3 regions of the Xanthocytophaga agilis genome follow, and region 3 is predicted to be linked to each of the others. Evidence: riboswitches for the same ligand, from Rfam matches in the RefSeq annotation. Region 3 holds a riboswitch; each other region holds the start of a gene.
The links. Region 3 has a riboswitch for thiamine pyrophosphate ahead of thiM (hydroxyethylthiazole kinase). Riboswitches for the same ligand answer to the same signal wherever they lie in the genome.

Region 1: another riboswitch for thiamine pyrophosphate. It lies ahead of thiS (sulfur carrier protein ThiS); the one in region 3 lies ahead of thiM (hydroxyethylthiazole kinase).
Region 2: another riboswitch for thiamine pyrophosphate. It lies ahead of QNI22_RS07705 (TonB-dependent receptor); the one in region 3 lies ahead of thiM (hydroxyethylthiazole kinase).

Annotation. Positions count from the first base shown of each region.
Region 1 covers NZ_JASJOU010000003.1:32,370-40,337, reverse strand. Annotated here, with positions in the region: gene QNI22_RS10610 (thiamine phosphate synthase) at 621-1,337, opposite strand; gene QNI22_RS10605 (thiamine phosphate synthase) at 1,271-1,879, opposite strand; gene thiC (phosphomethylpyrimidine synthase ThiC) at 1,946-3,787, opposite strand; gene thiS (sulfur carrier protein ThiS) at 3,792-3,995, opposite strand; TPP riboswitch at 4,067-4,158, opposite strand; gene QNI22_RS10590 (hypothetical protein) at 4,248-4,787, shown strand; gene QNI22_RS10585 (ClpXP adapter SpxH family protein) at 4,979-5,932, shown strand; gene QNI22_RS10580 (DUF4139 domain-containing protein) at 6,023-7,630, opposite strand; gene QNI22_RS10575 (gamma carbonic anhydrase family protein) at 7,814-7,968, shown strand, end outside.
Region 2 covers NZ_JASJOU010000002.1:215,186-223,153, forward strand. Annotated here, with positions in the region: gene QNI22_RS07700 (potassium channel family protein) at 1-31, opposite strand, end outside; gene QNI22_RS07705 (TonB-dependent receptor) at 164-2,527, opposite strand; TPP riboswitch at 2,580-2,675, opposite strand; gene QNI22_RS07710 (hypothetical protein) at 3,272-3,676, shown strand; gene QNI22_RS07715 (hypothetical protein) at 3,721-4,392, opposite strand; gene QNI22_RS07720 (pyridoxal phosphate-dependent decarboxylase family protein) at 4,440-5,975, opposite strand; gene QNI22_RS07725 (hypothetical protein) at 6,982-7,383, opposite strand; gene QNI22_RS07730 (GRAS family protein) at 7,618-7,968, opposite strand, start outside.
Region 3 covers NZ_JASJOU010000001.1:1,042,523-1,050,490, forward strand. Annotated here, with positions in the region: gene rfbC (dTDP-4-dehydrorhamnose 3,5-epimerase) at 1-42, opposite strand, end outside; gene QNI22_RS04340 (NAD-dependent epimerase/dehydratase family protein) at 139-1,185, opposite strand; gene rfbF (glucose-1-phosphate cytidylyltransferase) at 1,255-2,037, opposite strand; gene lhgO (L-2-hydroxyglutarate oxidase) at 2,182-3,408, opposite strand; gene QNI22_RS04355 (glutamine amidotransferase-related protein) at 4,286-5,098, shown strand; TPP riboswitch at 5,151-5,248, shown strand; gene thiM (hydroxyethylthiazole kinase) at 5,293-6,096, shown strand; gene thiE (thiamine phosphate synthase) at 6,185-6,808, shown strand; gene thiD (bifunctional hydroxymethylpyrimidine kinase/phosphomethylpyrimidine kinase) at 6,805-7,614, shown strand; gene tenA (thiaminase II) at 7,683-7,968, shown strand, end outside.

The DNA.
Region 1 (7,968 bases), on a different contig from region 3:
ATTATAGTAATGTGATACTACGTTCTTTGAGTAAATTTCTATATTCTACTTGCAGCTTTTATTTATCCAAAAGAGCTTAGTATTCCTAAGTTGCTTTATTGTCTCTTGCATTGTTCTTCCACAAGCTTCTTCATTTTTTGCTTGCCCAAAAAACAGGGCACCAAATGAGAATTTGGTGAGCCAGATTTGTGTGTGAGCAAAAAAGGGCACTTTTCTCCGATCCTTCTGCCCGCAAGGCCAAAGGCCAACCTCGCGGAGAAAAGATTGCCAACGCACCTACACTACCACACACGATTGAAGTGATCATAACTCTCTTTGTAACTTCTTTGTATTAAATATTAACTCTGCTTTTTCCTTCTGAAAAGTTTATCCCTTCTCTGTCTTCCTGAAATAGTCACTACCTCTTTTTTTGTCCTCCTGAAAGGACCTTCCCGCCCTTGTCGGGACAGGCGTGGCAAGACCGGCGACCTTTACGATTGGAGTGTATTTCTTCTCTCAGAGAGTAAACATGGCTCTATTTGTCACAATTTTCTTTCAGAAGGACAACAAGGTATAGATCCTTTCAGGAGAACAGCAGAAGGAGGTTTTATATGCATATCTGCTTTAGTTGATAAGTAGGACTATACCTGAATCTGTTCTTCATCCAGTAATGCTTTGAGGTTTGTGACTAGGGTTTCTTTTTCTGCACTTTGTGTGATTAAGCCTGAGACGGCTATTCCGTGTACTCCTGTTTTGAGTAAAGCGGGAAGATCTTCCTGTTGTAATCCACCAATGGCAATAATCGGGATAGAAATGGCTCTGGAACGCAGTTGGTGCATAATGGCATGGTATCCTTCCAGGCCTAATATTGGGCTGAGTTTTTCTTTGGTGGTAGTAAACCGGAAGGGTCCGAGGCCTACATAGGTACATTGTTCATCTACGCGCTGGAGTATATCTTCCAGGGTATTGGCTGTTCCTCCAATAATTTTATCCGGACCAACAATCTGACGGGCAACTGCTACCGACATATCTGTGAGGCCAAGATGTACACCATGTGCATCTACTGCATGGGCAACATCCGGGAAGTCGTTGATAATCAGTTTCGCCCTATAGGGTTCGCACAAGGCTCTGATGGCAATAGCTACCTGTTCTACTTCCTGGGCTGGCACATTTTTCCAGCGCAGCTGTATCCAGTCACAACCAGCATCCAGGGCACGTTGAATGTTGCGTAATTGTTCGGCTGGACTATGTCCCTGAGAGATATAATGAAGTTTACTTACCATATGTTTTATTAGTAGGTGTCTGTAATGCGCTTTAAACTTCTGAATCGTTGTACCGCTTTCTGTGGTTGTGTCCATAGCGTACCTAATACTGCTACACCCTCGAAACCGTAGGCTGCTGCCTGGTGTATATTGGTTTCATCTATACCCCCTAATCCAATGCGTTTTGCTTGAGTGGATTGGCGTGGCGGTAACTGAAAGTCACCTGATACAACAGCCGTATACCCTTGTTTGGAAATGCTGTTGAAGACAGGTCCATAAAACACATAATCAAACTGCTGAGCTGTAGTATTATAGTCACTAAGTTGATGCAGGGAAGTTGAAAGCGTAATATCCTTCTGCCGATGTAAAGACAACTCGGTTTGTGAAACTGTTTTTCTATTTGCCTCAGTGTAATGCAGGCGTTGTAATCCTAATTCTTCTGCCAGTTTATGATGTTGATGAATAGTAATCTGGCTTCGGTAGGGAAGCGCAATACCCTGTATAAGCTCAGCTACCTGATCAGCAGACCATTGAGGTTTACGACAGTGAAATACAGACAATCCTTCCTCAAAAAGAACATTGACTATCTGTGCTTCTTTCTCAATAGCTTCCGGACTGGATAGTACAATAAGATCCATAGCTGGTATCATTTTAAACCTGTTGTGGTTGATTTACAGGAACCACAACAGGCCATAGTGAATAACTTACAAGTACAGTTCGCTTCCCTGTTGTTTAAATTCCTCCGATTTCTCTACCATATTCTTTTCTGCAAAGTCACGGATTTCCTGAGTAATATGCATAGAGCAGAATTTAGGTCCGCACATAGAGCAGAAGTGGGCGACCTTGGCCCCGTCAGCAGGAAGCGTTTCATCATGAAATTCGCGTGCAGTATCTGGGTCCAGTGAAAGGTTAAACTGATCTTCCCAGCGAAACTCAAAGCGGGCTTTGCTCAGGGCGTTGTCCCGGTATTGTGCTCCCGGATGTCCTTTTGCCAGGTCGGCTGCATGAGCGGCAATTTTATAGGCAATTACTCCATCTTTTACATCTTTCTTATTTGGTAGACCCAGGTGTTCTTTGGGCGTAACATAACAAAGCATAGCTGTACCAAACCAACCAATCATGGCTGCACCAATAGCAGATGTAATATGATCATAACCAGGAGCAATGTCTGTTGTTAATGGCCCTAATGTATAGAAAGGTGCCTCATGGCATTCTTTCAGTTGTTTGTCCATATTCTCTTTGATCAGATGCATAGGCACATGACCAGGGCCTTCGATAATAACCTGTACGTCGTGTTTCCAAGCTATTTTGGTGAGTTCTCCTAAGGTCTCCAGTTCAGCAAACTGAGCTGCATCATTGGCATCGGCAATCGAACCCGGACGCAAACCATCACCTAGAGAGAAAGAAACATCATACTGTTTCATGATTTCACAAAGTTCCTCAAAGTGAGTATACAGGAAGTTCTCCTTATGATGCGCCAGACACCATTTGGCCATAATAGAACCGCCTCTGGAAACAATACCTGTGACTCGCTTGGCTGTAAGTGGAATATAACGTAACAACACCCCTGCGTGAATGGTAAAATAATCCACTCCCTGCTCAGCCTGTTCAATGATCGTATCCCGAAATATTTCCCATGTCAGTGCTTCCGGACGTCCACCTACTTTTTCCAGCGCCTGATAGATAGGAACTGTTCCGATGGGTACAGGGGAATTGCGTATAATCCACTCACGGGTTTCATGTATATTTTTGCCTGTAGACAAATCCATGATGGTATCTGCTCCCCAGCGACAGGCCCATACAGCTTTTTCTACTTCTTCTTCAATGCTGGATGAGACTGCACTGTTGCCCAGATTGGCATTGATCTTTACTAGAAAGTTGCGTCCAATAATCATGGATTCACTTTCTGGATGGTTGATATTGGATGGGATTACAGCTCTTCCTGCTGCTACTTCCTGTCGTACAAACTCTGGTGTAATGAGTCCTTTGGGTGTGTTGGCTCCAAAAGAATGGCCTGCGTGTTGTTGAGCTAGGGTTTCGTATTGTCCATTTAATAGGTCTTTCAAGTAATCGATGCGCTGATTTTCCCGAATGGCTATGTATTCCATTTCAGGTGTAATAATCCCTTTTTTGGCATAATGAAGCTGAGTGACATTGTTTCCTGCTTTGGCTCGTAATGGTTTCTGAATGTGTTCAAACCGAAGATGATCCAGCGAGGTGTCATACAGTCGTTTTTTGCCATAGTCAGATGTAATCTCAGGAAGTTGTTCTACATCTCCCCGTTTCGTAATCCAGCTTTGGCGTAAGCGAGGCAATCCTTTGCGCACATCAATAGCAATGGCCGGATCTGTATAGGGTCCACTGGTGTCATATACTGTAACCGGAGCATTCGTTTCTTTGTTGCCGGATGACAGTTTGGTATCTGTTAGAGAGATTTCACGCATGGCTACTTCAATGTCATGCAGATTACCTTTGACATAGATCTTTTGTGAGCCAGGAAAGGGATCACAGGAAATGGTGTGTGTGGATGGTTGTTCGGTTGTCATAGAATTATCCTCCTTGAGTGGCTTTGATGAGTAATACGTTGTCGTTGGGATGTAGCGTATGGGTGCCCCAGTTGGGTCTGGGTATGACAGCCTGGTTGATTGCAACTGCAACGCCTTTCTGTTTGTCAGGCAAAACAATATCCATCAATTGCTGCACAGTGCAATTATCCGGAAAGGTCTTTGATTCTTGGTTAAGTATGATGTCCATTCCTGAAAATAGGTTATGACTTCAGGAGTGGCTACACAGGAGGAGAATGCTATGGATATAGCACTACTATAGTGTGTTGCGGTACTTTTCCCTTCGCCGGTACTAACCGGATCAGGTTCCAAGGGTATCATCTCAGCCAGTTAAGGCACCCCTAAAGCTTAGGACAAAGGTATAAAAACTTGTTTGAACTTTCCTAGAAAAAAGTTTAGCTCTTTAGTTTTGTAGCAAGTACATGAAAAATGTACAATAAATATGGAATTCCAATGTGTGTCGCATCCTATTGGAAAAAAACAAATGAGACCTGGAAGCAGACACTACCCAAACTTAGTCCCTGATGTCAGTCTGCTGGCTGTGATAGGATTTATGATTGCTACTTTTTATATGATTAGTTCTTCTTTTCGAGGTCTCGGAGATTTTAATGAAATGCATGTCAGATTACCGGATACAGTAAGTTGGAATACATGTTCGGTAATTGATGGAAAGATCACAGAAATATATCTGGACAAAACACAATGGCTGTGTGTATTGGTAGATAATAAAAAACGGAATTCTCATTTGATTCCTATGCCTTTATTTAATGCATTTCAGCAAACCATTCATTCTATTCTTTCTTCTTCAGATGATAAAGATATAGAACGGTTTGTAATTCTTGCAGACAAGAATACCAAAATGCATGTTATTCAGCGTTTATTTGATTGTTTTCAGGCAGAGGGAATTAACAAGTTTATACTGAGAGTTGATGCGAACTCTCCTAAGCTCAATGAGTATTTAAAGTTTTTGAAGGCTCACTAGTTTGACAAAAAATAGTCAGCAGTATTCTATTTTAGTAAAAAGCGTTTCATGAATCATTATGGAATATAGTCATATTTTTCTGACTAATTGACTGATGGATGAATAGTAACCAACTTTGCTGTCGAGTTACAAATTAATCCTACACAAAGAGTTATACATCATGTCGGAATCATTCTGGAAAACAGGCGGTTTTGAGTAAGGATGTCAATGATAAACAGAAAAAGATAATGAACCAGGAAATCAAAAATCCACTTTTATGTGATCCCGCAAGTGGTGTATGTGAAATACCAGCAGGAGATGAGAAGACCGAATCTGTAAAAGCGGTAGCGGGCCAAAAGCCTGTAAAGATACTCTATTATACTGATCCGATCTGTTCAACCTGCTGGGGTATTGAACCTCAATTACGGAAGCTGAAACTGGAGTACGGAAAGTACATTGATATCGAGTATCGTATGGGAGGACTACTGCCCGACTGGAGTTATAATAGTGGAGGAATAAGTAAACCCAGTGATGTGTCATATCATTGGGACGAAGTGAGTTTGCACTATGATATGCCTATTGATGGCGATGTATGGCTGGAAGATCCATTGGATTCTTCGTATCCTCCTTCTATTGCAGTAAAGGCTGCAGAGTTACAGGATAAAGAAAAGGCTGTAGCCTTCCTGCGTAAGCTGCGTGAATTTGTCTTTTTGGAGAAAAAGAACATTACCCGATGGGAGCATATACAAAAAGCTGCAGCAGCCGTAGGACTAGATACTTTTCAGTTAAAAGAAGATGTTAAGGAGAAAGGGAAACAACTTTTTGAAGAAGATTTATCTTATGGTCGGTCACTGGGTGTAAGAGGTTTTCCAACTATGTTCTTTTCAGATGCAGACAATAATCAATGTATGGTGTATGGGTTTAAACCCTATGAGATCTTTGAAGGTGCTGTCCAGAAAGTATTTCCTACTGCCAAAAAACAACAGATTGTTATTGACTCGCCTTTTTCTCTTTTTACACATTATCCAACATTGACCCCTAAAGAATACGCCGTTTTGGCAGAGGTCTCTGTAGAAGAGTCGACTCTTCAGCTGGAAAAGTTAGTTCAGGAAGGAAAGCTGGAGAAGCATGCTATCAAAACCGGGTCTCTCTACAAAGTAAAATAAGTTTCTGAGAATACCTATCAAAACGCCTGTCTCTTCTTACTGGACAGGCGTTTGTTATATAAACCAGATCTTCTGGCATGTATGTTGGGGTTACTTGAATCTCGGAGTGCGTACAACCCTGCTTTTTCGCAGCGAAAGAGTTTTGTTTTTTGGATATTTGACTGTAAAAGCAATTTTGTATTTGACAATTTCCCCTGGTGATATCTGGCGTTTCCATTGTAATCGTCCGGATGGTGTATCCAGTTCTGCTCCGGAAATTTCGTCTGTTTCTACACTAATATCACTTTCCTGAGATATAGGTACCTGATCTTGAATTTTGATTTGAACAGGGGTTGGTCGGTTGTTTCGAATTGAAATTTCGTAAACCAGTGCTTCGCTTTTCTTTCCTCCAATGGATTTGTTTGCTGCAAAATCTTCGACTTTGGTCCGTTTCACGATTACCTGATTATCACGCCCGAGAGATAAGTCCAGTGTATCTCCCAATAGCTGTGTATTAATGTTGGATTCACCTATGTATGTATTTCCAAAATACACATTGGCTTTGCCATCGATAAGATTTAGTTGTTTCCAGCCTGTAACTTTTGCTAGCAGAAAAGCACTCATATCCACTTTAGGAATGGTAAGATACTCGTATAGCGCATTCAGATTGTGATCGGAAATATGAATCTGATACGAATCTTTGTTGGTTGGAATTGTATGGATCTTGTCTATTTTAAATGTCGCAGCTAATTCAGAAACTGTTATTCCTTCATCTCCTGACGATCCCTCTTCCTTGGCAGACCAGTTTTGCTGATTAAAAAGTTGATTTTGTACCAATCCTTCATTGGCTCCAGAGTTATAATTTAAAATCCAGGTGCTAAGATAAGGGCGTGATGCTTCCAACGAAGGATCAGCCGTTGACAACGTAAGTTTAACATCTTTCCAGTCTATCCCTGTACCATTATAAATACGTGCATTATATTTAAGTGATACAGGCTTACTGATATCAGTTGCAATCAAATCATAGGTAGCTTCCCAACTGGCATTATGAACAATGTACCGGATTTCAAATTCTACACGTTGCTCGGTAGCTGAGGATACAACAAGATTAATTTCTTTTCGTCTGGTATCTATTTGTGTCTTTAAATGTTCGGATTGCTTGGAAACAGAATCCAGGCTAACAGACAGACTTTTTAATTGTATATTGAGTGTAGTAAGTGAATTATTGATTTTGAGGGTTCGGTCACGATAAAAATCAGCAGCTTTCATTAACTCAGTTATGGTAGTTCCACTCTCTTTTCCACCTAGTTTCTGATTTTCGCTTAGGAGTTTCTTTTCTGTATTGTATGCATCTATCTGATTGGTCACCAGTTCAATCTGTTGTTGAAGTATTTTTATACTATCTGTTTGCCTTTTGATTCTTAAATCCACTTCTTCAGGAGTTATTGTTCTTGTTCCTGTAGATATGGATAATATTTCTACCTCTCCTTTGGGAGTTATCTGTATACTCCTTTCTTCCAGGAATGGAGACAGACCTTTAAAGTTTATGGTATTTTTCCCTTTGATAAGGCGTATTGCCTGGCTATTTTTGATTTCAGCCCCATCCAGATAGACAGTTACCTCCTCTATTCTGGATTCTGTTTGAATACTTTGAGGCTGTTGAGCTTGGGTAAGGTAGTAAGTAGATAACAGAAAAAGGAGAAAGACTATTTTTTTCATAGACGGATTCGGCTAAAAAGTGTATAAAGTTTATAACTTCCCAAAAATACGGTCTTTTTGGTCAATGAATAATGTATTATAGACGTAAAACATACGTTATTTTTTATCAACATATGATGAAACTTATATTTGCATTCTTTTGAGAAATAAGGTCTTGATTACAATCTAACCACCAACAATTCTATGTCGAATCTACAACCTACTATTCATCCTTCAGCCCGTATCATGCAGGGAGTTATCATTGAAGGAGATGTAACTATTGGCGAAAATACCTATATCGGATCCGGATCTATTATTACAGCCAATGGTGGCTCTATTCATATTGGTAACAACACCGT
Region 2 (7,968 bases), on a different contig from region 3:
TCTTAGAGATAACGTATAGATAAGACCGCATGTAAATTGAGTAACAGAGTACAAGACACAACTTACAAAATTTTGTTATTACTAATAACTCATAAACTAAGAGGCAACTTTACAAATGATGTATTTGTAAAGTTGCCTCTTAGTTTATGAGTTTTATATTTTCTTAGAACTTAAGATTTAAAGATAAGAGAAAATTAGTTCCTGCTTGTGGGTAATAATAATTTTCGGTAGTAAATGTACCTTCAGAGATATAGCTGAATGTATATCCGTTGGATTCATACAGGTAATTGAAAAGATTGTTTACCAATAAATTGAGTCCAATTTCCTTCACAAACTTTGGTTTAATCATATAGTTGACCCGAATATCGTTTACAAAAAAACTATTTAGTTTACGATTATTGCTGGAGGTATTATCCAGATATTGCTTTCCTACATATTTAGATAACCAGCTTACTTCCAGGCCAGCCAGAGGTTTATAGGATAAAGTTCCGGCAGCAATAATATTTGGAGAAAATGAAATATCTGTCTCTTTATACTTCTTCACCTCCTGTATCTGTGTATCGTAGTTATCAATATACTCCTGGTAGTTACGAATCTTGTTTTTACTGAACGTTGCATTAGCACCTAGCGTCCATTTTGACGAAAGTTTCACATTTCCTTCTACTTCAACTCCCATACGATAACTTCGTGCAATATTGGTTCGGGTATATGCACCTACATCGTTAATTTGCCCGGTAAGTACCAGTTGATTTTTATAATTCATCAGATAATAATTGGCAGATAGAAGATAGCTCTTATTTTGTTTTCGAAATCCTACCTCCAGATTCTGTAAGCTTTCAGGCTTAGGGCGACTATCTGGAGTAGACTGAACAAAATCATCCCGGGTAGGTTCCCGATGGCCGACACTATAGGAAGCATAAGCACTGTTTTCATCAGAAAACAGATAGGTAATACCTACTTTGGGATTAAAGAAGTTATAGGTAGCAGATTGCTCTATATTACGCAGATTATGGTCAAAGCCAAGAAATGAGTAAGCAATATATCGATATTGTAAATCCAAAAAGGCATTAAACTTGTCTGAAAAATCATAATTCCCCTTTGCATAGAAATTGATATCTCCTTTACTGGCATCATCATTATAATATCGTTGTCTGATTTCACTGGTACTGGCAAATCTTGCCCATATTATCTCCCCATAATGTTCACCAGTATAATTATTTGCTCCGCCACCCAATATTGCAGAGAATCGTTTTAATGTATTATAACTGACAGACCAAACCAGACCATAAAAATCATTATTTAACCAACGCCTCCGAATTAAATCCGTTGCCGTAATCACAGAATCTCCAATACTAATAGAAGGAAGATTATAGGAACTCAAGCTCTCTCCTGGTTTATATTCTTCATAGTAGCCTTCTCCATGTGTATAATGTAGTGCTAGGTTAGCATTCCAATTACGATTAAACTCATGTGTCAGGAAGAGCTGATAATGATCTTGCTGGTAATTATCAGTCTGATTATCATACGTATAGGCATTATATGTACGATCCGTCTTCAGAAGATATTCAGGTACACCATTCCATGCCTGATAGGTCACTTCTTTACCAGAAAAGACATTGAACTTAATCATAGTGCCACCAGCATAATATCCACCCGATAAAAAGAAGGATTTCAGATTGCTGGACGCTCTGTCTACATACCCATCTGAACTGATTTTTGATAGCCGTCCGTCAAAAGTCCATTTCCCATTTATCAGGCCTGTACCTACCCGGGCAGTATGTTTCCAGGTGTTAAAAGATCCATAGGCATTGTTGATTTCGGCATAATGTTTTTCATTCAGCTGATTTGTCTGCACATTCACACTTGCGCCAAAAGAAGCAGCACCATTTGTTGATGTACCAACACCCCGTTGAATCTGAATATTGTCAACAGACGAAGCAAAATCGGGCATATTTACCCAATACACTCCATGTGATTCCGCATCATTAAGAGGAATACCATTGACAGTGACATTAATACGCGTAGGATCACTTCCCCGAATGCGAATACCTGTATATCCTACTCCTGCACCTGCATCAGAACTAACGACAACAGAAGGAGTTTGATTTAATAGAAATGGAAGGTCTTGTCCAAGATTCTGTTTGGCGAGTGTCGCTTTGTCCACAGAAGTAAAAGTAGTGCCTGATTTCTGCGAAGCTCTTGTTGCAGCAACTACGATTTCGTCTGCTATGTATTCCATCTTTTTCAAATCGATATCCAGTATCTGATCTGAAGTTAAGTCGATTTCCCTACTTAATTTTTCATATCCGATAAAGCTGATTATCACTACATACTTTCCAGAAGGGAGATTACGCAAATAATATCTGCCATCAGTCATTGAGAGAGAGCCTTTAAAAGTATTTTGCAGACTTACCGTAGCGCCTGGCAATGGCTGTCCTGCAGAGGTTACTTTACCCGAAATAGTGTATTGTGCCCATGACAAAGATGCTAGCATCATTGCCATAAAAAGAAGAGTAAATTTCTTCATGAATGCAATTGAAGTTTTGCAGGATAAAACATAAGGTATGCCAGGGGCTGACAAGCCTTCTTTTGTCTTTTCCTTCGTCGGTACTAACCGAATCAGGTTCAAGGGTATGATCTCAGCCCGTAATAATAAGGCACCCCTAAGACCAATTATTCTTACATTATAATTGTATTCTCTTAGTATGATAGGTTCTCTAAAAAATAAAGAGAACACTGCAAAGGTATAAAATTTATGTATGTGTTTGACTAATCTTCTAAAAAACTTACCTGCAGTTCTTTTGATGTTAGCATAAAATTAATTTCTGATCACCTATAATACATATACAACAAACTGGTAATCAAAAGCATCTAAAAGACATAAATTTCAAAAAATGGGATAAAATTACTCTACAAACCTTATTCTTTATTTATTAAACGAGCTTCATTGTGCCAATGCACGAACATTTATACTTAAAAACATAAAAATGATTTTTAAATACATAAATGAAAAATAGGAATAATTGTAACTCCAAAATTCGCACTATTTTTCATTACTTATTTATAAATACAGCAACTGCTAATTTTAATATCCAGTTGTCTTTTTTTATTCTATTATTGCATCCATCTATATATACTTTCTTTAAAAAGAATCTATTACATTGTTCATTATCTGCCCTCTATGATTATTAAATAGTCAATAAAGACATTATTTTTGTTTGATCATTTATAAATTAGTTATACTACATATAAAAATTCCTTCTTAAAGATCATGGAAAAGATATCTTATTACAAGGCCCCCCACGTAGAAGTGGTGTACAATCCAACACATCAAACTGTTGAGTATAAATGGATTGGTTTCGTTAACGATGCAAAAGCCAAAGAAGGTATGCAAAAAATAACAGAAGCGATCATTAAATACAAAGCGCCTTTTATGATAGCTGATCTGATCGAGTTTAAAGGTGGCTTGCCTGAAACAGCTCAGTATGTCAACGACATTTGGAGTGAAGATCTTAAGAAAGCAGGTTTACAGAAAATCGCATTAAATTTGCCTGAAAGCATTTTCGGAGAAATCACGAATAAGAAAGCCTTGGGAGAAAAGTTTGTTTCTCTGCATACTGTAGAAAAATTCGCAGCATCTTTTGAGCAAGCTTATCAATGGTTTAAAAGCAAATAAAAGAAAGAATCCCACTGCACACAAACAGTGGGATTCTTTTTAACTTAATTATTGAAATATTTGATAATCAACTGGCATTTCTCACAATCCTGAATGTCGGCAAATACAGGTGTATCCTCAAATAAAAAATCTTTGTATTCAACAATATCAAGTGGTTGGTAACCAAAGCGATTTACATACACATGCTGAGAGATTGGTCCTGTTGCTTCTCCAATTGCACCTTTAAAGTTTTTTGACTGTGCAAGTTTTTCCGCTTCCAGAGTAAGTTCATCAATAATCCCTTTTCCAGCAAATTCTTTTCGTACCCCTCCCATAAATAAATGGTATAATTCTCCCTGCTCTACAACATTCTGGCTTTTAAATTTATTGGTCAGCTCTTCCAGTAATCCAAAGATTGGGAAGAACTTTTCTGAGATTGTCTCAATCCCTTCAGGAAGTTCAGTGATAAAATCTTCACAAACCAAACATCCAATAACTTCTCCAGATACACTGTCCTTTGCAACAACAGACAATCCATCTGTTACAGCTTTATTTACAAACAACTTTGCAAAATGATCAAATTCCTTTTTGGAAATACCAAGTAACTTAGTCATAGGTTCTCCATAAGTAAAAGTAGAAGCAATGCAGTCTACAGCACCTTCCACATCATCTTTAGTAAGTACACTGAAAGTAATTGTTCCTTGTGCAGGTGCAGATGAATAAACAGCGTTTAGCATAAATTAGATAAAGGGTTTTGAGATTATAGGATGAATTATAACTAGGTTTAACTATTTTGCTTTTGCATATATTTATACTCGATATTTACCATAGCAGCAGTAGTATCTTCTGCCACTACTTGTTTTACCATTAGTGTGTTATACACTTCCTTCGCTATCATCTGAATACGGGTAACTGTTTCGAGTATATCATCTTCAGATGTACGAGGATTAATGGTACACATACGCATCACCAGCTTTCCGTTAAGTCTTGTAGTTGGGGTTAATGCAAACTTATCATCTGCAACAGCCAGAGCTATAGCATCATTTAGTTCTTCAATCATCTTCTCATCAAGAGAAGCTGGCGCATACCGAAAAGTCACAATACCAAGCCTGGCATCACTCATAACCTGCCATCCCTCCCTCTCTTCCCACAAATCCTGTACATACTTTGCTAGTTTGATACCACGATCAATAGCAGAGCTAAAGTTCTCCAGACCAAATATTTTGATAGACATCCATAGTTTGAGTGCTCTGTCACATCGGGTAAGCTGAAGACCTTTTCCATAAAAATTAACATCATTCATGGATTCTTCAAGATTACGCATATAATCAGCAGTCATATCGAAAGTTTCTGCCAGCCATCTATCTTCTTTCACTAACAAGCACCCCACTTCATAAGGTTGGAAAAACCATTTGTGAGGATCTACAGTGAGCGAGTGAGCATACTGTATACCATTCAGCATTTCTTTTGCTTCTTTACTCAAAGCAGCAGCAGCTCCGTAGGCACCATCAACATGCAACCACATATCTTCCTGCTCACAGATAGCATAAATTTCCATTAATGAATCAATTGCTCCGGTATTGGTTGTGCCAGCATTTGCAATTATACAGAATGGACGTAGTCCGGCAGCTTTATCTGTTTCTATCTGTTGTCTCAGATATTCTACATCCATACAATAATCTGCGCCAACCGGAATCTTTCGAATCTGGTCAGTTGCAAATCCCAGGATATAGGCAGCACGTTCATTAGACCAGTGCGCCTGGTCTGAGAAATATAACACAGCATTCTCAATCTTATCTTTCAGCTTAATCTTTCTGGCAACAGTAAGTCCACTGAGATTTGCAATAGATCCCCCTCCCACCATAATACCGCCTGCTTTTTTGGGAAAACCAATTATCTCCTTAAGCCAATCAATGACAATGATTTCTATTTGAGTGGGTCCGGAAGAGAGCATCCATGCCCCAGTAGTAATATTGAATCCTGTGGCCAGCAAATCAGCCATAACACTTACAAAATTGCTGGGACCTGGTACCCATCCAAAAAGACGTGGATGGTTCATATGCATAATATGGCTAAAAATATCCCATATCGCTTGTTCGAATACATCTTCCCACTTTGCTCCTTTTTGAGGTGCGGGCTCCCGCAATAAGGCCTCCATTTGCTGACGGCCTACCATATTTACAACAGGCTTGTCCTTAAGAACTACAGAGTGCTCGATAATGGTATCAATAACCTTATAACCAAATCTGCGCATCTCTTCCTGAGATAGCTGTAATTGTGCATAGTCAGATAATTGCAAACTGTTTTTAGAATCAAACATAATGTGGAGATAATTCAGAAATAAGTAATGATTAATTGGGTATATGATTAAATAGGCTTGGTTATAATTAAGGGTATTAAGACTAACAGTACATTAGAATCGCTTTTCTGAAGATTATCTACTTAGCATAAACCGTTCTCATCCAATGGTATCTGACACACAAATACTTAGACATTGGTTAAAATACAATTAAAAAATAAAAATAATACAAAACACTTTTATGTATCGCTCTAAACAACTACATATCACAATATGTATATTTTTTCCATAATATACTAAAAAAGAATAGTATAAATTACAATTTTCACAAAAAAAAGATACATATTTTCAATATATACATAAAAGTTATATTAAATTTACAAATAACGTATTCTTACTCACATAGATAACGAAGAGAGCATACAAGAAAAAGACAATTATTAATTAGCGGATTTACTGTTGTAAGTTGGATAGGTCGTACTAGAATCTATAGCAAAAGGGAATTGTATGCTATCTGAAAATCAAAAGAGTTTGGATTGGTGTATTTTTGATCTGTTGAAAACAAATTAACAGGTAAATAATAATTAATCGTTCAGATTATTAAGTTTAGAGTAGACAATCTTTCAGCAAATGAGTAAAGATCTGAACATTGTAATTTCCGAGGAGTACACCATATATGCAAGAAGGATCTAGAAAACATTGAGATTTGAATCAAGAATAAACTATTCCATTTTTTCTAAAGTTACTCTTTTCTTACACAAATGCCAAAACTATACACAGGGATTTATTACTATATACACATTTTACAGAGATGTATCTATAATAAATCTCTTTATTTAAAAGATATCTGTTTCATTTTCACATAGTTTAGATTGGATTTATCTGAAAGGAAGAACTTACTTGTTTTCATATTTATTTTACTGAACCCAGATCATCATAGGTTTAATACAATAATCTCATGAAACTTTATAAATGCAATACCTTGAGGGTTAAGAGTCACAAGGTATTATATTTATTTTATCTATAGTTAACTTACAGAATTTATCCACTTTTTAGCTAGTTCCATACTAGCAAAATGTTTTACCAACTCATTTTCTTCTACCTTTTCTTTTGTCTGGGTTGAAAAATTCTTTACCGACATCTGTGCAAATGCGTTCTCAGATAGAACAAAGGCCATTCTCTTTAGTCCATTCTGTATTAATTCAGGCATAACAGAGGCTGCATACTCAGTGTCCTCTCGTCGTACAATAGAAAGCTGAGATGTATCTGAAATGATTGCTCTTACATTTTTCTCTCTGGATATATCAACAGTTTTGTCGATAGCATTTCTAAAATTCTCACTACTTATAAAGCCTAACCATGTTTGTATAAGTGTTTCACTGGCAGCATCATAATCAATATTAACAAATTTCTCTTCCAGAATTTTCATATTTACTTATGAAGTTTTAGTAATAAATAGTTACAGGCTAAAATACAAAAATGAAAAAGTGACATCCCTTCTTCAAAGAAATCTTGCAAATTTCCTTACAATGAAAGTCTTTTCACGTTTTAACTATTTTTATTTCTCTAAGGTTTTATCTATATAGAAAATATGTCCTTCCCAGAAACAAAAATTGCGCAATAATTAACTAATTATTGCGCAATTTTCGGGCGAATTACTTATTTATTTATTAAAAAATTCAGAATTAGATATAGAAACCAGGTACTTATTTGCCTTCTTTTCAAATAAATCTGTTAAAACCACTTCCAGAGGCTCTGCCATAATTACAGAAATAACATCCTGGTCCTTATACCTAATACTCCAAAAATCATAATAACTGTCATGTATTTCTATACTGCCATGTATTTCTATACTGCAATAGTTATCAAAATACAGATTTAAATCTTTTTTAGTAGCAATAAAACCAACCTCCTGCAATAAGGCTAACCATTGGCCAACAGCATAATGTTTTTCAACCCGATCACTTTCATGAACACCCAGTATATCATCAACTTCTCTGCTAAAAAATAGTTT
Region 3 (7,968 bases):
TAAAATAAAGGCTCCTTTAAGTTCTGTTTCTGTGAATATCATTAGCTGTGTAAGTTGGTTTATAAGTTGGTTTGCTTTAGAGTACAGATACAGGGAGTTTTACATCTGAAGAATATAAAACTCGCTGCGGTGTTCCAATTATTTTGCCCAGACAAGTTGACTGTCAATTAATTGCTTGTCCTGAAGTGTGTTCAGTACTTTTAAGCGCATTAGTTGAGAGTTACGGAAGTTGCCATCTGCAAAGCCCATTGCTTCCAGATTTTCTTTCAGTTCCTCAATGGTGTCTATCAATGTTCTTTTTACCTGGTGATTTGGTGCCAACTTTGCATACAAGTCAAAATTTACACGATAAGAACGTTTGTCCGGAGGTGCTTCCTGATTTATAGACACCTGAGTACCAGGAATAATCTGAGCTACTGCTTCTGCAATTTCTTTTACCTGATAATTCCAGACATTACTTCCTGTATTAATTGCTAAAAATTCACCTCCATTGGAAGCTGGACGTTCAATAGCCCATTCAATAGCAATTGCCATATCTTTCACGTTGATCAACGGTCTCCATGGTGTACCATCACTTAGTATCGTGATTTGTTTAGAAGTTACAGCACCTGCAACAAAATCATTTAAAACTAAGTCCAAACGAAGACGATTACTCATACCACATGCTGTTGCAAAACGTAGGCAAGTAATTGTAAAGCTACTGTCTGCTAGTGGTTTAAGATCACGTTCTGTGAATATTTTAGAACGAGCATAGGCTGTTAACGGATTTAATTCAGAATCTTCTGTTTTCGCACCTTCTCCACCTGCACCATATACACTGCAACTAGATGCAAATATAAATGATTTAACACCTGCTGCTTTTGCTTTTTCAGCCAGCGCAATGCTCGATTTATGGTTTACATCAATCGTTACCTCTTCATATTTGTTGCCCATTGGATCGTTAGAAACTGCTGCCAAATGGACAACCGCATCTACACCTTCCAGAATAGAAGCCGGAACGTTACGGATATCACCAAATAATTGTTCATCCAGTTTGCTTTCAGGTAGGAAATCGGCATTGGTTAAACAATTGGCAAAGTATGCCATATCATATCCAATCAATGTCGCTTGAGGAAATACACTACGTAGATGTGCTACTACTCCAGGACCTACATAGCCCATATTTCCAGTAATGAGGATTTTCATGTAAAGTAGATTGTTAGTAAGATTTGAATGATTGAACAGGTATTATGAATTGCTATATATAATAGACAACTATTGCCACACTTTCCAGGGAGCTTTCTTCTGATGCCACATTTCTTCCAGTACGACTTTATCACGAAGTGTATCCATTGGTTGCCAGAATCCTGTATGGCGATAAGCTTGCAGCTGACCATCTTCTGCTAATTTTTCCATAGGCTCACGTTCCCAGATTGTTGTATCATCTTTCAGATACTTAAAGATGCCGGGTTCCAATACAAAGAAACCGCCATTGATCCATGGAGCACCACCATCACCTGTTGGTTTTTCTTTAAATGAGTGAATAGAGGTGTCTTCATCTGTTAGTGTAAATGCACCAAAACGACCAGGTTGCTGAACAGCTGTTAATGTAGCTAGTTTGTTTCCTTTCTTATGATATTCAACCAGTTCAGTGATATTTACATTACTTACACCATCACCATAGGTAAGACAAAAACTACTATTACCTACATATTCTTCCACCCGTTTCAAACGACCTCCTGTCATTGTGTCTTCTCCTGTATCTACTAATGTAACCTTCCATGACTCTTTGGGAGTTCTATGAATAGACATAGTATTGGTACGCAGGTCAAAGGTAACATCAGAGTTTAACAGATAATAATCTGCAAAATAATCTTTTATAATATGTTGCTTGTATCCGCAGCAAATTACAAAATCATTAATTCCATGGTGTGAATAAATTTTAAGAATGTGCCAAAGAATAGGTTTGCCACCAATTTCAACCATAGGTTTTGGACGGATACCACTTTCTTCGCTGATACGAGTACCAAATCCACCAGCAAAAATAACTGCTTTCATAAGGGAATAGTTGTAAAGATGAGGTAGGGGTTTATGAAAAAACTAAAATAAATTCAAAAAAAGTCGTACAATTCCCCTAATCTTCTACTTACCAACTTCACAGCCAGAGGAAAAGATTTTACTAGTACAGTAACCAATAGTATATTAATTAAGGACGATCTCTTTTTTCTCAGAATTAAACCGTTGCAAAGCCATTTCTGCGACTGTTTTTCCTATCGAAAGAGAGGACGTGGCAGCAGGAGAGGGGGCATTACAAACATTTATGATATGCTTATCTTCTAAAATCATGAAATCATCGATCAAACCACCTGTTCGGTCGCAAGCTTGTGCCCGTACTCCCGCATTTCCTGGAATGAGATCATTTTCCTGAATTTCAGGGATAAGTTTTTGGAGTGCTTTAGTAAAAGCTGCTTTGGAAAAAGAACGATAATATTCTCCCAAACCGGTACGCCAGTATTTGGCTGCTACTTTACGGAATCCTGGCCAGGCAATAGACTCTGAAAAATCGCTCCAGTTAAAATCTGTTTTTTTATACCCTTCGCGTTTAAATGAAAATACAGCATTCGGACCAGCTTCAACACCACCTTTGACCATACGTGTGAAGTGAACTCCTAGGAATGGGAAATTAGGATCAGGAACAGGATAGATAAGTCCTTTCACCAGGTATTCTTTCTCTTTCTTTATTTCGTAATACTCTCCTCGGAAGGGGATAATCCGGACATTGATATTTTTGTGAGTGAGAGCTGCAATCTTGTCAGAGAATAGGCCAGCACAGTTGATAACCAACTTAGTCTCAAAGGTTTGTTTATCTGTAATTACTTCTGTTGAAGTGCTTCCAGGTTTAATATCCAGTACTTTTTGTTCATGCAGAATTTCGCCTCCTAGCTTTTTGAAAACTTCTGCATATTTATAAGATACGTCTGTATAGTCAATGATGCCTGTGTAAGGAACCCAGATTCCAGAAATGCCACTACAGTGTGGTTCATGTTCCCGAATCTCTGCCTGTGAAATTTTTCGGATATCTGTAAGTCCGTTTTGAATACCGCGATTATAGATATTTTCCAGTGCAGGAAGTTCTTCCTGGCTTGTTGCTACTATAATCTTGCCACACAGGTCAAATTTTATATCATTCTCTCTGCAGAACTCAAGTAGTTCATTGTACCCATTGATACAATTAGTAGCTTTTAGACTACCAGGTTTATAGTAGATGCCCGAATGGATCACCCCACTATTATTACCTGTCTGATGTTTGGCTAATTGCTTTTCTTTTTCAAGAAGAATAATTTTTAGGTCAGGTTTGTTTTTCTTTAGACGAAGTGCTGTAGCTAATCCTACAATTCCTCCTCCTACAACAAGAATGTCATATTTCATCGTATAGTAAATTAATTGTTTCTATGCTGGTTGGATATAGTCCGAGGTACAACCACGCAACTTTATAAGCCAGTATCCAAATGAATTTTTACAAGTCCGAATTTACTACTATGTATGATAATTACAAGTATTCATACGGGTAGCAATTGAAATGTAATTTATGGCGTTTTACTTTTCTTTAGTTGTATAATGGCTTTATATGTAAACATGAGTAATGACTATGAATAAGTAAGTATTTGTTTTTCAGTCATATTTTTTTTGTTTTGTCTGTTTATATTATTTTTTTATTGTATTATTTTTATTTATTATTTGATTTATCTGGAGTAAACAGAGAGTGAATTTCCTGAAAAAATAGTAAACGCTGCCTCAAAAAAATCTTGTTTTTGGAAAAATGAGACTTGCAAGTTTTCATAGAGTCTTCTATGTTTTGGCTACCAGTGTACTCATTAACTGGTAGCGATATTTCATTAGTTACTTTGTCTGCCATCTCTACATTTCTATAATAACTCTGCTAGAGTTTTATGTTGTGTCGGTACAACGTGTTTTCGCTGTAAGCTATTGATTACTAGTTTATTCGTTTGTTTAAAGCTTTTCACGTGAAAACTTTTTCTGTGGTTATAGTTATAATTATGTTAAGTGTTAATTTTAATTAATTTTTGGATAATATATGGATAAGTAATGGATAATAATAGGATTCGTTAGGATGGTAAAGATTTTCGATACAGTGTTATACAAATAGAATCGTTATTTACATGGAATAGTTGTACTTATGTTATATTTTTGTCGCTTTTGAGAAGCTTTTTTTCTGACTATGTGTTTATTTGCAAATAGTTCTGTCTTGATAATATTCTATAGTAAGTAAAAAATAATGAAAGATATGAGAATTGCTATTCTGGATTTGTATGATGGATCAGCCAATGAAGGAATACGGTGTATAAAAGAATTAATGTTATCTTTTGCTCAAACTACTACTGTAGATGTTTCTTTTACTATTTTTGATGTAAGACAGAAAAACGAAATACCTGATCTGAGTTATGATCTGTATATTTCTACAGGTGGTCCAGGTAGTCCTGTTGAAAGTGAAGGGACAGAATGGGAGCTTTTGTTTTTTGAATTGATGAATAACCTTCGTGATTACAACAGAAGATTTCCTGAACATAAAAAATACGTTTTTCTGATAAGCCATTCCTTTCAGATTTTCTGTCGATATTTTGAATTAGGTGTTCTCACTCAGCGTAAATCACATGCCTTCGGTATTTTTCCTGTGCATCGTACTGTTCATGGACTTCAGGAATTATACTTTGAAAATCTGGATGATCCATTTTGGGTGGTAGATAGCCGAGACTGGCAAGTAACACAGATTAATGAAATAAAACTGAAAGAGTGGGGTGGGCAGATTCTCTGTTATGAAAAGCTAAGACCTCTTATTGATCTGGAGCGGGCTGTAATGGCTATTCGTTTCGATGAAGCTTTCTTTGGAACGCAATTTCACCCTGAGATTGATGCGGCTGGTATGTTGCGTCACCTGGATACAAAAGATAAAAGAGAGATTATTATTGCCAACTATGGAATTGATAAGTATCATGAAATGATACGTTATCTAGCAGATCCGGATAAAATAGCATTTACTTATCAGACAATCCTACCTACATTTTTACGAATAGCCCTTCCTCATTCTATAGAATTGTGATATGATCTGAGGAAATATTTGTATTTCCATTCGTTTCGCTTACTTTTGGCATTGTCAACTTTAGGGGTGTCAGTATTTTTACTGACTGAGATCAAACCCTCACAACCTGATACTGTTCATACGGTCGTAGGAAAAAGTTGGATGCGGTTTTGTCATCCCCTGAGTTGTTATTTTGGACAAATAAACGGAATAACATGCAACTCAATCCGCATCAAATCTGGCGTGATATCCAGGCCATTCGATCTGCCCAACCTTTAATACATAATATTACCAACTTTGTGGTTATGAATACTACTGCCAATGCTTTACTGGCAATAGGTGCATCTCCAGCGATGGTGCATGCAACAGAAGAAGTGGAAGAGTTTGTTTCCATTTCACAGGCATTGGTTGTTAATATAGGTACACTGGATACAAATTTTGTGGGTGGAATGGAATTGGCAATGAAACAGGCACATAAACTCAACAAGCCCATCGTATTTGATCCGGTAGGAGTGGGGGCTACGTCTTATCGGAATAAAATCAGCACTCAATTAATCCAAGCTACACCACCTTCTGTCATTCGTGGAAACGCTTCAGAAATAATGGCTCTAGCCGGATTGGATGCTCAAACAAAAGGTGTGGATAGCATCTATGGGTCTGAATCTGCTCTGAATGCTGCGTATTTTTTAAGCAAGAAGTATAACTCTACAGTGGTTATCAGTGGAGCGACTGATTTTATTATACATCAGGATAATATGGTATCAACCGCTAACGGACATCCCCTTATGTCTAAGGTGACTGGAATGGGATGCACTGCTACTGCATTGATTGGGGCATTTGTAGCTGTTAATCCAAATTACTTTGAAGCTGCTGCTCATGCAATGGCTGTTATGGGAATAAGTGGGGAAATCGCAGCAGAGAAAAATCCATATCCTGGCAGTCTTCAGGTTAATTTCTTAGATACGCTGCATAAGTTAACAGGAGACGATATTCTGTATCGTTTGCAAGTAACATCATAAATAGGAAAGGTATTCCTGTGGTTATATCAATTATTATGTTAACTTACTATTTGGGTACTCTTATCGTATAGCCAGGGGAGAATAAAGTATGTCAAAATTATATTTAGTGACAGATAGTCTTATTTGTCAACAGGCAGGACACAATGTTGAATATGTGGTCGAGCAAGCGTGTAAGGCTGGTGTAAATTGGGTTCAGTTACGGGAAAAAGATCTGTCAATAGAAGATTTTATTGCCTTGGCTCATAAGGTGTTGGCTATTACCCAAATGTATAATGCTAAATTGATCATCAATGATCGAGTAGAGGTTGCTGTGGCAGTTGATGCAGATGGAGTACATATTGGACAAGACGATATGTCTTATACCCAGGCAAGAGAACTAATGGGCTATACAAAAATTATTGGTTTGTCTGTTAATAATCTGCCTGAGCTAACTACTGCCAATGCTCTGGATGTAGATTATGTAGGGATTGCGTCTATCTTTTCGACAACTACAAAACTGGACACAACCTCTGAACTTGGCGTTGAGGGGTTAAGAAGTTTGTGTACACAAACCAAACATAGTACATACGCTATTGGGGGGATTAATCAGACAAATATTCAACAAGTTATCCAAACGGGAGTAACTGGAGTTGCCGTTGTCTCTGCCATTTGTGGAACCGCGTCTCCGTATGATGCAACACGAACTTTAATTCAACTTATCGAAAACGCATGAAAATCTATAAACGTGTATTGACAATTGCTGGTTCAGACAGTGGAGGAGGTGCAGGCATTCAGGCTGATTTGAAAACGTTTGCTGCATTGGGGTGTTATGGGATGTCTGTTATCACTGCATTAACTGCTCAAAATACCCAATCAGTAAGTGCTATCTCTTCTGTATCTGCTGATTTTGTTGTTGCACAACTGGAAGCCGTTTTGACAGATATTGGTACAGATGCTGTGAAAATAGGAATGATTCATCGTGCCGATATTATTGAAGCGATTGCCGAAACGTTACAGGGATACCGAGTTAGAAATATTGTGCTGGACCCTGTTATGGTTGCTAAAAGTGGTGACAAGCTACTACAGGATGAGGCGATTGAAAGCCTAAAAAGATATTTACTTCCTATCGCAACTGTTATTACTCCCAACTTACCCGAAGCTGCTGTATTGACAGGTAAGAATATTCAGGATATAACAGAAATGAAAGAGTCGGTTATTGAACTGGCTCAGTTAACTCAGGGATATATTTTATTGAAAGGCGGACATCTGGAAGGTAATGAAAGTGTTGATATTTTATATCATGCACAAACTGACCAGTTAAGCACGCTTACCTCGGAACGTGTCCATACTGTTAATTCTCATGGGACGGGCTGTACTCTTTCGTCTGCGATTGCAGCTGGGCTGGCAAACGGATTGTCTGTATCTGAGGCTGTTGTTGCAGCTAAGGAATATCTGACAAATGCATTGAAAGCGGGTGCTGAATATACACTCGGATCAGGACATGGTCCGGTGCATCATTTCTTTTCATACTGGTCATAAAATAATTTTTAGCTATTGAAGTTCTCTCACATGCTTCATAGTAAACTCTTTTATTCTCTTAGTTTTATATGAGTACCTTTTCGGAAAGTCTTTGGAATAATAATCTGGATATTTACAACTTTATAACTAATACTGATTTTATCCAACAGTTATCTGATGGTTGTTTGCCGGAGGAGAAGTTTCGGTATTATATCCAGCAGGATGCTCTGTATCTGGCTGATTTTGGCAAAGCTTTAGCTCTTTTGGCTGTTAAAGCTACTGATCAGTCGCACATGTTACAATTCCTTCAGTTTGCTCAGGGGGCAGTAATCGTAGAAAAAGCCTTACACGAAAATTATTTTCGTTTATATAACA